DNA from 2 places in the Pseudocitrobacter sp. CD920760 genome. Region 2 is predicted to be linked to the other one. Evidence: predicted binding sites of a transcription regulator. Region 2 holds the regulator's gene; the other holds the start of a gene.
The links. The regulator Fur, encoded in region 2, represses iron uptake genes when iron is present. The targets are predictions, from matches to a motif close to ATAATAATGAGAACNACTATCAA.
Positions count from the first base shown of each region.

Region 1: the regulator Fur is predicted to act here: its motif matches at 2,278-2,300, upstream of zupT (zinc transporter ZupT).

Region 1 covers NZ_CM173490.1:4,489,428-4,493,962, forward strand. Annotated here, with positions in the region: gene AC1MKH_RS21020 (thiol:disulfide interchange protein DsbA/DsbL) at 1-529, shown strand, start outside; gene dsbI (protein-disulfide oxidoreductase DsbI) at 545-1,219, shown strand; gene ygiD (4,5-DOPA-extradiol-dioxygenase) at 1,327-2,115, opposite strand; gene zupT (zinc transporter ZupT) at 2,307-3,080, shown strand; gene AC1MKH_RS21040 (fimbrial protein) at 3,413-3,973, shown strand; gene AC1MKH_RS21045 (fimbria/pilus outer membrane usher protein) at 4,030-4,535, shown strand, end outside.
Region 2 covers NZ_CM173490.1:1,554,564-1,559,098, reverse strand. Annotated here, with positions in the region: gene ybfF (esterase) at 1-594, shown strand, start outside; gene ybfE (LexA regulated protein) at 724-1,017, shown strand; gene fldA (flavodoxin FldA) at 1,168-1,698, shown strand; gene fur (ferric iron uptake transcriptional regulator) at 1,981-2,433, shown strand; gene chiQ (ChiQ/YbfN family lipoprotein) at 2,547-2,879, opposite strand; gene chiP (chitoporin ChiP) at 2,931-4,334, opposite strand.

The sequences.
Region 1 (4,535 bases), 2.3 Mb from region 2:
GCTGATTAAAGTCTTCAGCTATGCCTGCCCATTCTGCTACAAGTACGACAAAGCGGTGACCGGCCCGGTGTCTGAAAAAGTGAAAGATGTAGTGGCCTTCACGCCATTCCATCTGGAAACCAAAGGTGAATATGGCAAGCAGGCCAGCGAAGTGTTTGCTGTGTTAATTGCCAAAGATAAAGCCGCAGGCATTTCTCTTTTTGATGCTAACTCACAGTTTAAAAAAGCAAAATTCGCTTACTACGCAGCGTATCACGACAAAAAAGAGCGCTGGTCTGACGGTAAAGATCCCGCTGCCTTTATCAAAACCGGCCTTGATGCCGCGGGTATGAGCCAGGCTGATTTTGAAACCGCGCTGAAGGAACCTGCGGTTCAGGAAACGCTGGAAAAATGGAAAGCAGCCTACGATGTGGCCAAAATCCAGGGCGTTCCGGCCTATGTAGTTAATGGTAAATATCTGATCTACACCAAGAATATTAAATCCATCGACGCTATGGCAGACCTGATTCACGAACTGGCGAGCAAATAACACAGGGAAATGCTTATGGCTTTCATTAAGGGATTATTGAGAGACCTGCGCAAAACGCCGGTCGATACGCTGGTGAGGTGGCAGGAACGGCGCTTTCTGTGGCTGTTTATGGCTATCGCAATGGGCGCGCTTATCGTGCTGGCGCACTCATTCTTCCAGATCTATCTCTACATGGCACCGTGCGAACAGTGTGTTTATATTCGCTACGCGATGTTTGTGATGGTGTTTGGCGGCGTAATTGCGGCGATAAACCCAAAAAACATTATCCTGAAGCTGATTGGCTGCGTGATGGCGTTCTACGGCAGCATCATGGGGATCAAGTTTTCGATCAAGCTGAACGGTATCCATTATGCGGTGCATAACCCGGACCCCGACGCGCTGTTTGGCGTGCAGGGCTGTTCAACAGATCCTACTTTTCCCTTTAATCTGCCGCTGGCGCAGTGGGCGCCGGAATGGTTTAAACCGACCGGCGACTGCGGCTATGATGCGCCCATCGTGCCTGATGGCGTCACACTTAGTAGCACCCAACACTGGTTTGTTAATTTGTACCAAAGCTCAGAAGGCTGGTATCTCCTGCCGCCATGGCATTTTATGAATATGGCGCAGGCGTGCATGCTGGCTTTCGGAACTTGCCTGGTGCTGCTGCTGATTATGAGCGCAGCCTGGGGCATAAAGCTTATCAGAGGATGAAAAAAGCCTGATGGCGCTGCGCTTATCAGGCCTACCGACAGTCCGTAACACATTAACAGAGCGGGCTATTCGTAGGCCGGGTAAGCGCAGGGCCACCCGGCAAAAAACTACCCGATTTGAACAGACAACATGCTTAAGCTTCCCATCTCCAGCCCGTCCACCGGAATCGTGATAGGCTCTTCGCCATCCCAGGCGCCCAGCACATACAGCAGAGGCAGGAAGTGATCCGCCGTCGGGTTCGACAATGCTCCCCCTTCGTGCTCCAGATAGTTCACCAGCGGATGCTGCTCCAGCGACCCTTTCCAGTTCAGGTTGGCTTTCACGTAGTCGTTAAACGACGTTGCCCACGGGTACGGCGTGCCATCTCCGTGCCATTTCGCGGTCCGCAGGTTATGCACCACGTTGCCGCTGGCCACCAGCATAATCCCCTCATCGCGCAGGCTGGCGAGCTTACGCCCCATCTCCATATGCCACGCCGCCGGTTTGGTGCTATCGATGCTTAACTGCACCATCGGAATATCCGCGTTAGGGTACATCTTGATCAACACGCCCCATGAGCCGTGGTCAAAACCCCAGGCTTCATTGTCCAGCGTCACAGGCACCGGTGACAGCAGTTCAACTAATTTCTGCGCCAATGCCGGAGACCCTGGTGCCGGGTAGTGAATGTCATACAGCGCCTGCGGGAAGCCGCCAAAATCATGAATCGTTTTCGGCGTTTCCATGGCCGTCACGCCGGTTCCCCGGGTGAACCAGTGGGCGGAAATCACCACAATTGCTTTTGGACGAGGCAACGTCTCGCCCAGACGCTGCCAGGTACGGGTATAGATGTTGTCTTCCAGCACGTTCATCGGGCTACCGTGACCTAAAAACAACGCTGGCATTCGGGTACGAGACATGGTGTTATCCTCATAAAGAGTACGATGTAATAACACTACATTAACCTGTTTTAGACAGGGTGAAACTCAGATAAGCGTGATGATGATCTTCAGAAAATTTGAATGTAAGCTGGAGTAAAGACGCAATAAGTCTCTCGTAATGGACGACAACTTTTAGTATAAATGATAATCATTATCATAAGGAGTAAACGATGTCGGTACCCTTAATTCTGACCTTATTAGCGGGTGCGGCCACGTTTATTGGCGCCATCCTTGGCGTTATCGGGCAAAAACCATCTAACCGCGTGCTGGCGTTTTCTCTCGGCTTTGCCGCAGGAATAATGCTGCTGATTTCATTGATGGAAATGCTACCAGCCGCGCTGAAAACAGAAGGCATGTCCCCGCTACTGGGCTATGGCATGTTCGTCGTCGGGCTGCTTGGCTATTTTGCCCTTGACCGTCTGTTACCGCATGCGCATCCACAGGATTTGCCCCCTGCGGACGTGAAACCCCTGCCGTCCAACCTTCGCCGCACGGCGATATTATTAACGCTGGGGATCAGCCTGCATAATTTCCCGGAGGGGATAGCCACTTTTGTAACGGCCAGCAATAATCTTGAACTCGGCGTCGGTATTGCCTTTGCCGTCGCCCTGCACAATATTCCCGAGGGTCTTGCCGTTTCCGGGCCGATATATGCAGCAACAGGCTCCAAGCGCAAGGCGGTATTCTGGGCAGGCATTTCAGGGATGGCGGAAATTCTTGGCGGCGTTCTGGCATGGCTTATCCTCGGCAGTCTGGTATCTCCGGTGGTCATGGCGGCGATTATGGCGGCAGTGGCTGGCATTATGGTGGCGCTGTCGGTTGATGAATTAATGCCGTTGGCAAAAGAAATCGACCCTAATAACAACCCAAGCTACGGTGTTCTTTGCGGGATGTCGGTGATGGGACTAAGTCTGGTACTGCTACAAGCGATTGGCTTGGGCTAACATTCTGCGCCATGCGGTAAATGAGTCGTATGGCGCATATCGTTTGTTTTCTACGTTACATATGCTAACTAAATGTAATCTTAATTCCTGGTTATTTTATTGAAACATTTAAATTTTATTGATTTAATAATTACGAAAACAACTAACGCCGCCCCGAATATAATCAAACGGTAAATACAATCCCCCAAAAGCATTAACAAACAAAATTATTTAAGATTACCTTCTGCACGCATTTAATTTAACTAAAACCAGCTTACTATTTCTTACGATATACTCCAGCCTTAGCCCCCTCCCATTAAAAATATTAGCCCTCTTCACAAAGGATATATTGTATGAATTCAGGAAAAAAAGCATTACTGGCGCTAATGATGACCGCGCTCACTTCCGGTTATGCGCTGGCGGAGGTTGATGGCGGCAGTGGTAAAATTACCTTTACCGGTCTGGTCATCAGCGCGCCATGCTCCATCAAAAAAGAGGATGTCGATAAAAAGGTTGATCTTGGCGATGTAACCGATACTTATATTAATACCAACATCCACTCTGAACCCGCCGATTCCAGCATTACGCTAGAAAACTGCGCTCTTAAAAACGCCGACGATGGTGCCGGCGGGACGATATCGAAAGTCAACGTCACTTTCACCAGTACAAGCGTCGTCAATGGCACTCAACTGCTCAGTAATACCTTTGCAGGCGGCGCCACCAATGTTGGTGTGCGTCTGAGGGACGGCGACGGTAACAATATAACATTGGGTACAGCAAAAGAACTCATATTGAACGTAGATTCCAGTACGCAAATCCTGCCGTTCCAGGCGTGGATGGAAAAAATCGGCTCCGATAATGTCACCGCTGGCGACGTCACCGCAACTGCAAACTATACGCTGATATATAACTAAGAATCCCGGTGGCCATGACGGCCACCCGTTCTTTTCTTCTTTGCACAACCCCCGGTATGGACGCCATGGATAACTGCAAGCTGCTCGCCACAGGCTGTGGGTTATTACTGGCCCTTTCCGCTCAGGCCGTTGAATTTAATTTAAACGTGCTGGATAAATCCATGCGCGATAGTGTCGACGTTTCCCAGTTCAAAGAGAAAGCCGCCATTGCACCAGGCGATTACTTCGTTTCCGTCACGGTCAATAAAAACCTTATTTCTTCAGGCAGGCAATTGAGCTGGAGAAAACAGGACGAAAAGATAGCGGTGTGCATCCCCGCTGAACTCGCCGATCAGCTCGGACTAAAAGAAGACATTCGCCAGGCGCTGACTGTTAAAGCGAATTGTGTCGACTTCAGCGCGCAGCCAGAAATCACTTTTAAACTGGATATGGCCAATCAGCAACTGGATATTGCTATTCCACAGGCTATGCTGGCGTGGAAATCCGATACCTGGATGCCGCCCTCTACATGGGACGAAGGCGTTGCGGGTCTGATGCTGGACTACAATTTATTCGCCAGCAC
Region 2 (4,535 bases):
CGAGCGGATGAGATGAACTACCCGGCGATGGCCCAGGATCTGCTGGATACCCTCGACGCCCACAACATCGAGAAAGCCACGGTGATTGGTCACTCGATGGGCGGCAAAGCGGTGATGGCCCTGACCGCGCTAGCCCCGGAACGCATCGATAATCTGGTCGCTATTGATATCGCGCCGGTGGATTATCATGTGCGTCGCCACGATGAGATTTTTGCGGCGATTAACGCAGTCACCAACGCAGGTGTCTCCTCACGCCAGCAGGCCGCAACCGTGATGCGCGAATTTTTAGCCGAAGAAGGTGTGATTCAGTTTCTGCTGAAGTCGTTTGTTGACGGCGAGTGGCGCTTTAACGTACCGGTGCTGTGGGATCAGTACCCGCACATCGTCGGCTGGGAGACGATTCCGGCGTGGGATCATCCGGCACTGTTTATCCCCGGCGGAAATTCGCCTTATGTTACCGAAACTTACCGTAACGACCTGCTCTCGCAATTCCCACAGGCGCGTGCGCACGTCATTGCAGGCGCTGGCCACTGGGTGCATGCGGAAAAACCGGACGCGGTGCTGCGCGCCATCCGCCGATATTTAGCAGACTGATTAAAAACTCAACGACCGCGCGCCATTATGGCCGTGGTCGTTGGCGTGTCGGTTGCACTGATGTATGATTGCGCGCTGTCTGCACCGGGCGTTTCCCGGTAGCTTGTTTCCCCGAAGTCACTCTGAATCATGGCAAAAGAACAAACGGACCGAACGACAATTGATTTGTTCGCAAATGAGCGTCGGCCGGGAAGACCCAAAACCAATCCGCTTTCGCGTGACGAACAGCTGCGCATCAATAAGCGTAATCAATTAAAACGCGATAAAGTTCGCGGTTTGAAGCGCGTCGAGCTGAAACTCAATAACGATGCGGTAGATGCCCTGAACGAACTGGCAACCGCGCGCGATATGAGTCGCAGTGAGCTTATCGAAGAGATTCTGATGAGCCAGTTAGCCCTGCTTCGCGCGCAGGAAAAGCTCTGAAAATTTCATAAAATCCCGCTTTCATGTAGCAGAGTGTGCAGTCCGGTACGATTGCTGATTCCGCACCCTTCTCTGTTCTGCTATGATTGCCCTTATCTGTGGGCAATACGCCACCACCATATCATTAAGTTTCAAGAGGTTATTTAACTCATGGCAATCGTTGGCATTTTCTTTGGTAGCGACACCGGCAATACCGAAAATATTGCAAAAATGATTCAGAAACAGCTTGGTAAAGACGTTGCCGACGTGCATGACATTGCCAAGAGCAGCAAAGAAGACCTGGCTGCATTCGACATTCTGCTGCTGGGTATCCCTACCTGGTACTACGGTGAAGCCCAGTGCGACTGGGACGATTTCTTCCCGACGCTGGAAGAAGTTGATTTCAATGGCAAACTGGTTGCACTGTTCGGCTGCGGCGACCAGGAAGACTATGCGGAATACTTCTGTGATGCGCTGGGCACTATCCGCGACATCATCGAACCGCGCGGTGCGACCATCGTCGGCCACTGGCCAACAGCGGGTTACCACTTCGAAGCCTCTAAAGGCCTGGCCGATGACGACCACTTCGTAGGTCTGGCTATTGATGAAGATCGTCAGCCGGAACTGACCGCTGAACGTGTAGAAAAATGGGTAAAACAGATTTCTGAAGAGCTGCATCTGGAAGAGATCAAAAACGCCTGATTCTTGATGCGGCGTGACTTTTCAAATCACGCCGCATTAATAGGTAGAAGCAATCAAAATAATAGCTACAATTTTTTAACTTTTGAGCGTAAATCTGTACAATATCTTCTGAATTTAGCGAGTTTGCTGGTCAAGCCTCGTTTTCGAAATCTTTATTCGCCCAGGTCTTGCTGTTTTCATTTAGAAGGCGTCATTCTATAATGAGACGCATTACACTCGGTGCACTCTCTGTGATACTTCCGCGTTTGGAAGTCAATCGTTTAGCAACAGGACAGATTCCGCATGACTGACAACAATACCGCATTAAAGAAGGCTGGCCTGAAAGTCACACTTCCCCGGTTAAAGATCCTGGAAGTGCTTCAGGAACCAGACAATCACCATGTCAGCGCGGAAGACTTATACAAACGCCTGATCGACATGGGTGAAGAGATTGGTCTGGCGACCGTCTACCGCGTTCTGAACCAGTTTGATGACGCGGGCATTGTCACGCGCCATAATTTTGAAGGTGGCAAGTCCGTTTTCGAACTGACTCAACAACACCATCACGATCACCTGATCTGCCTCGACTGCGGCAAGGTTATCGAATTCAGCGATGATTCCATCGAAGCTCGTCAGCGTGAAATTGCCGCGAAACACGGTATCCGCTTAACCAACCACAGCCTGTACCTGTATGGTCACTGTGCTGAGGGCGACTGCCGCGAAGATGAACACGCGCACGATGGCGTAGAGAAGTAATTTCTTCGAGATTCTGAAAAGCCAACCTTCGGGTTGGCTTTTTTATTGCCTCTGTAAAGACAAAAAAAGCCGGAGACGCTTTAGGTCCCCGGCTCTGTGCAGGCCTTATTGTCTTACTTTGTCGTGTTATTACTGCGAATTTCCTGCCAGATTAACCCGCAATCTTTCTTCACGGCCTGATCGTTACCGGTTTTTCTCGCCAGAATGCACGCCTGATAATCGCTTACCCGCACGGTCTCCTGATTGGCAAACTGCTGGTGCGCCTTCTCCTGCTTCAGCACGTTCAGCACCTGCTGGCAGGCTTCGATTTTTTCCGGCGAGCCTTCTGCGGTGTTGATACAGGCGCTATAGGCATCTTTTAAACGCGTATCTTCTTTTGGTGCTTCAGACTGAGCGCAGCCCGCCAGCGCCGCGACCAGCGCAGCAATCATCACTGTTTTTTTCATGTTATTAGCCTTATACGACACGGCGGGCTCTGCGGCCCGCCTGAATACTTATCAGAAGATGGTGAACGGTGCGATAACCATAAATTTCACGTCACGTTCATCCTGGAAGATGTTGCCGTAACCACCGCTCCAGCTCGGGATATCCGAGTGGTTGTCGTACTGGGTGAAGTGCAGTTTTAACAGAGTACCTTTCGCGCGGCCTTCCTGTACGGTGTATGCCACATCGAAGCTGTAAGAAGACTCTTCGATAGTTTTGTTTTTGTCGTAGTACGCGTCCGGGTTGATCTGCCAGGTAGACGGTTTGGCATCCCAGGCGTAGACGTATGATGCACCTACAGCCCAGCCCGGCAGGTTCCAGTTCTTCAGGTCATACATCGCACCGAAGAACACCGCTTTTTCGCCGTTGGCGTTGAAGTCAGAACGGTTATCCCACCACACATCGAGGCGACCGTTAGAGGAGGCGTAGGTTGGCGTCATACGCTGCAGGAAGTAGCCCTGCTGGCCTTCAGCCTTAACCCAGGTCCCTTCCAGACGCAGGTCAACCTGCCCCACTTTGTAACCGAAGGTCAGCGCCTGCAACCACGCGGTGCCGTCATAAATATCGTTTACGGTGCGGTCATCCACTTTATCGCGGGTACCGTAGAACTGATAGCTGGTAGACAGCGGGCTACCGGCGATATCAAATTTGTAGCTGGCTTTGGCAAAGTACTGATCGACATAGCCTTCCGCCTGACCAAATGCCGCTTCCAGTACCAGGTCATTTTTGAAGTCATATTTCATACCGATGGAGTGCAGATAATCGACTTTCGTGCGCTTATCGTTCTGGTAGAAATTATCCATTTCGATATGCCATGGGGCCTTATATTCATTGGTCCACATGTAGGAGAAGCTCAGCGCGCCAGCATCGCCGTAATCAAAGTTCGCGCCCGCTTCTGCACCCTGATAGGTGCCTGGCATAAAGCTCCAGTGCGGCGCTAACAACGTTTGGCCGGTTGGCTGAATATAACCACCACGCGCCCAAACCGGGCCATACTTAAATTTCGCAGCGGCTTTATAAAGGCTCACACCGCTTTTATCGCCGGAGTAATCTTCCGAGTAGCCTTTATTTTTAGACGAGAACGCAATTTCGTTCGGGTGACCACTTTCTGAGGATTCTGCCATTTCGATAGCGGTAAACGCCGCAATATCGAGGCCGAACATATCAGCAGCATAGCCGGACTGGAAATCGAGGTTGGCGTTCCAGGTGGAGTGAGAAAGGTTGGTTTTATATTTGTCGTTATCGGTCACATCTTTACGGTCACGCTCACGCTGCCAGTAATAGATGCCGCCCGTTAACGTGGAGTCATCGACAAAGCCTGCTGCACTCGCCTGGGGAACAACTACCAGGCCCGACATTGCTGTGACACCGGCAATAGCCAGCGCCAGCGTACTACGTTTGCCACTGAACGTACGCATATGTGTATCCTCTTTGACTTTTAAAATGCCGCTGCAAAGCAGAGGCTAAAAATAAAAAACTGATAAAAAGTAGCGGGTGAAAAGCACCTTTTGCTACAGGATTAGAGTATTTTTCGCGACGCGAATTATCAATCCTTTTTCGCAAGCAAAATGCAGGACTATGACAAAGCGCACATATTTCGTTGCGTCTTGTAACAAATG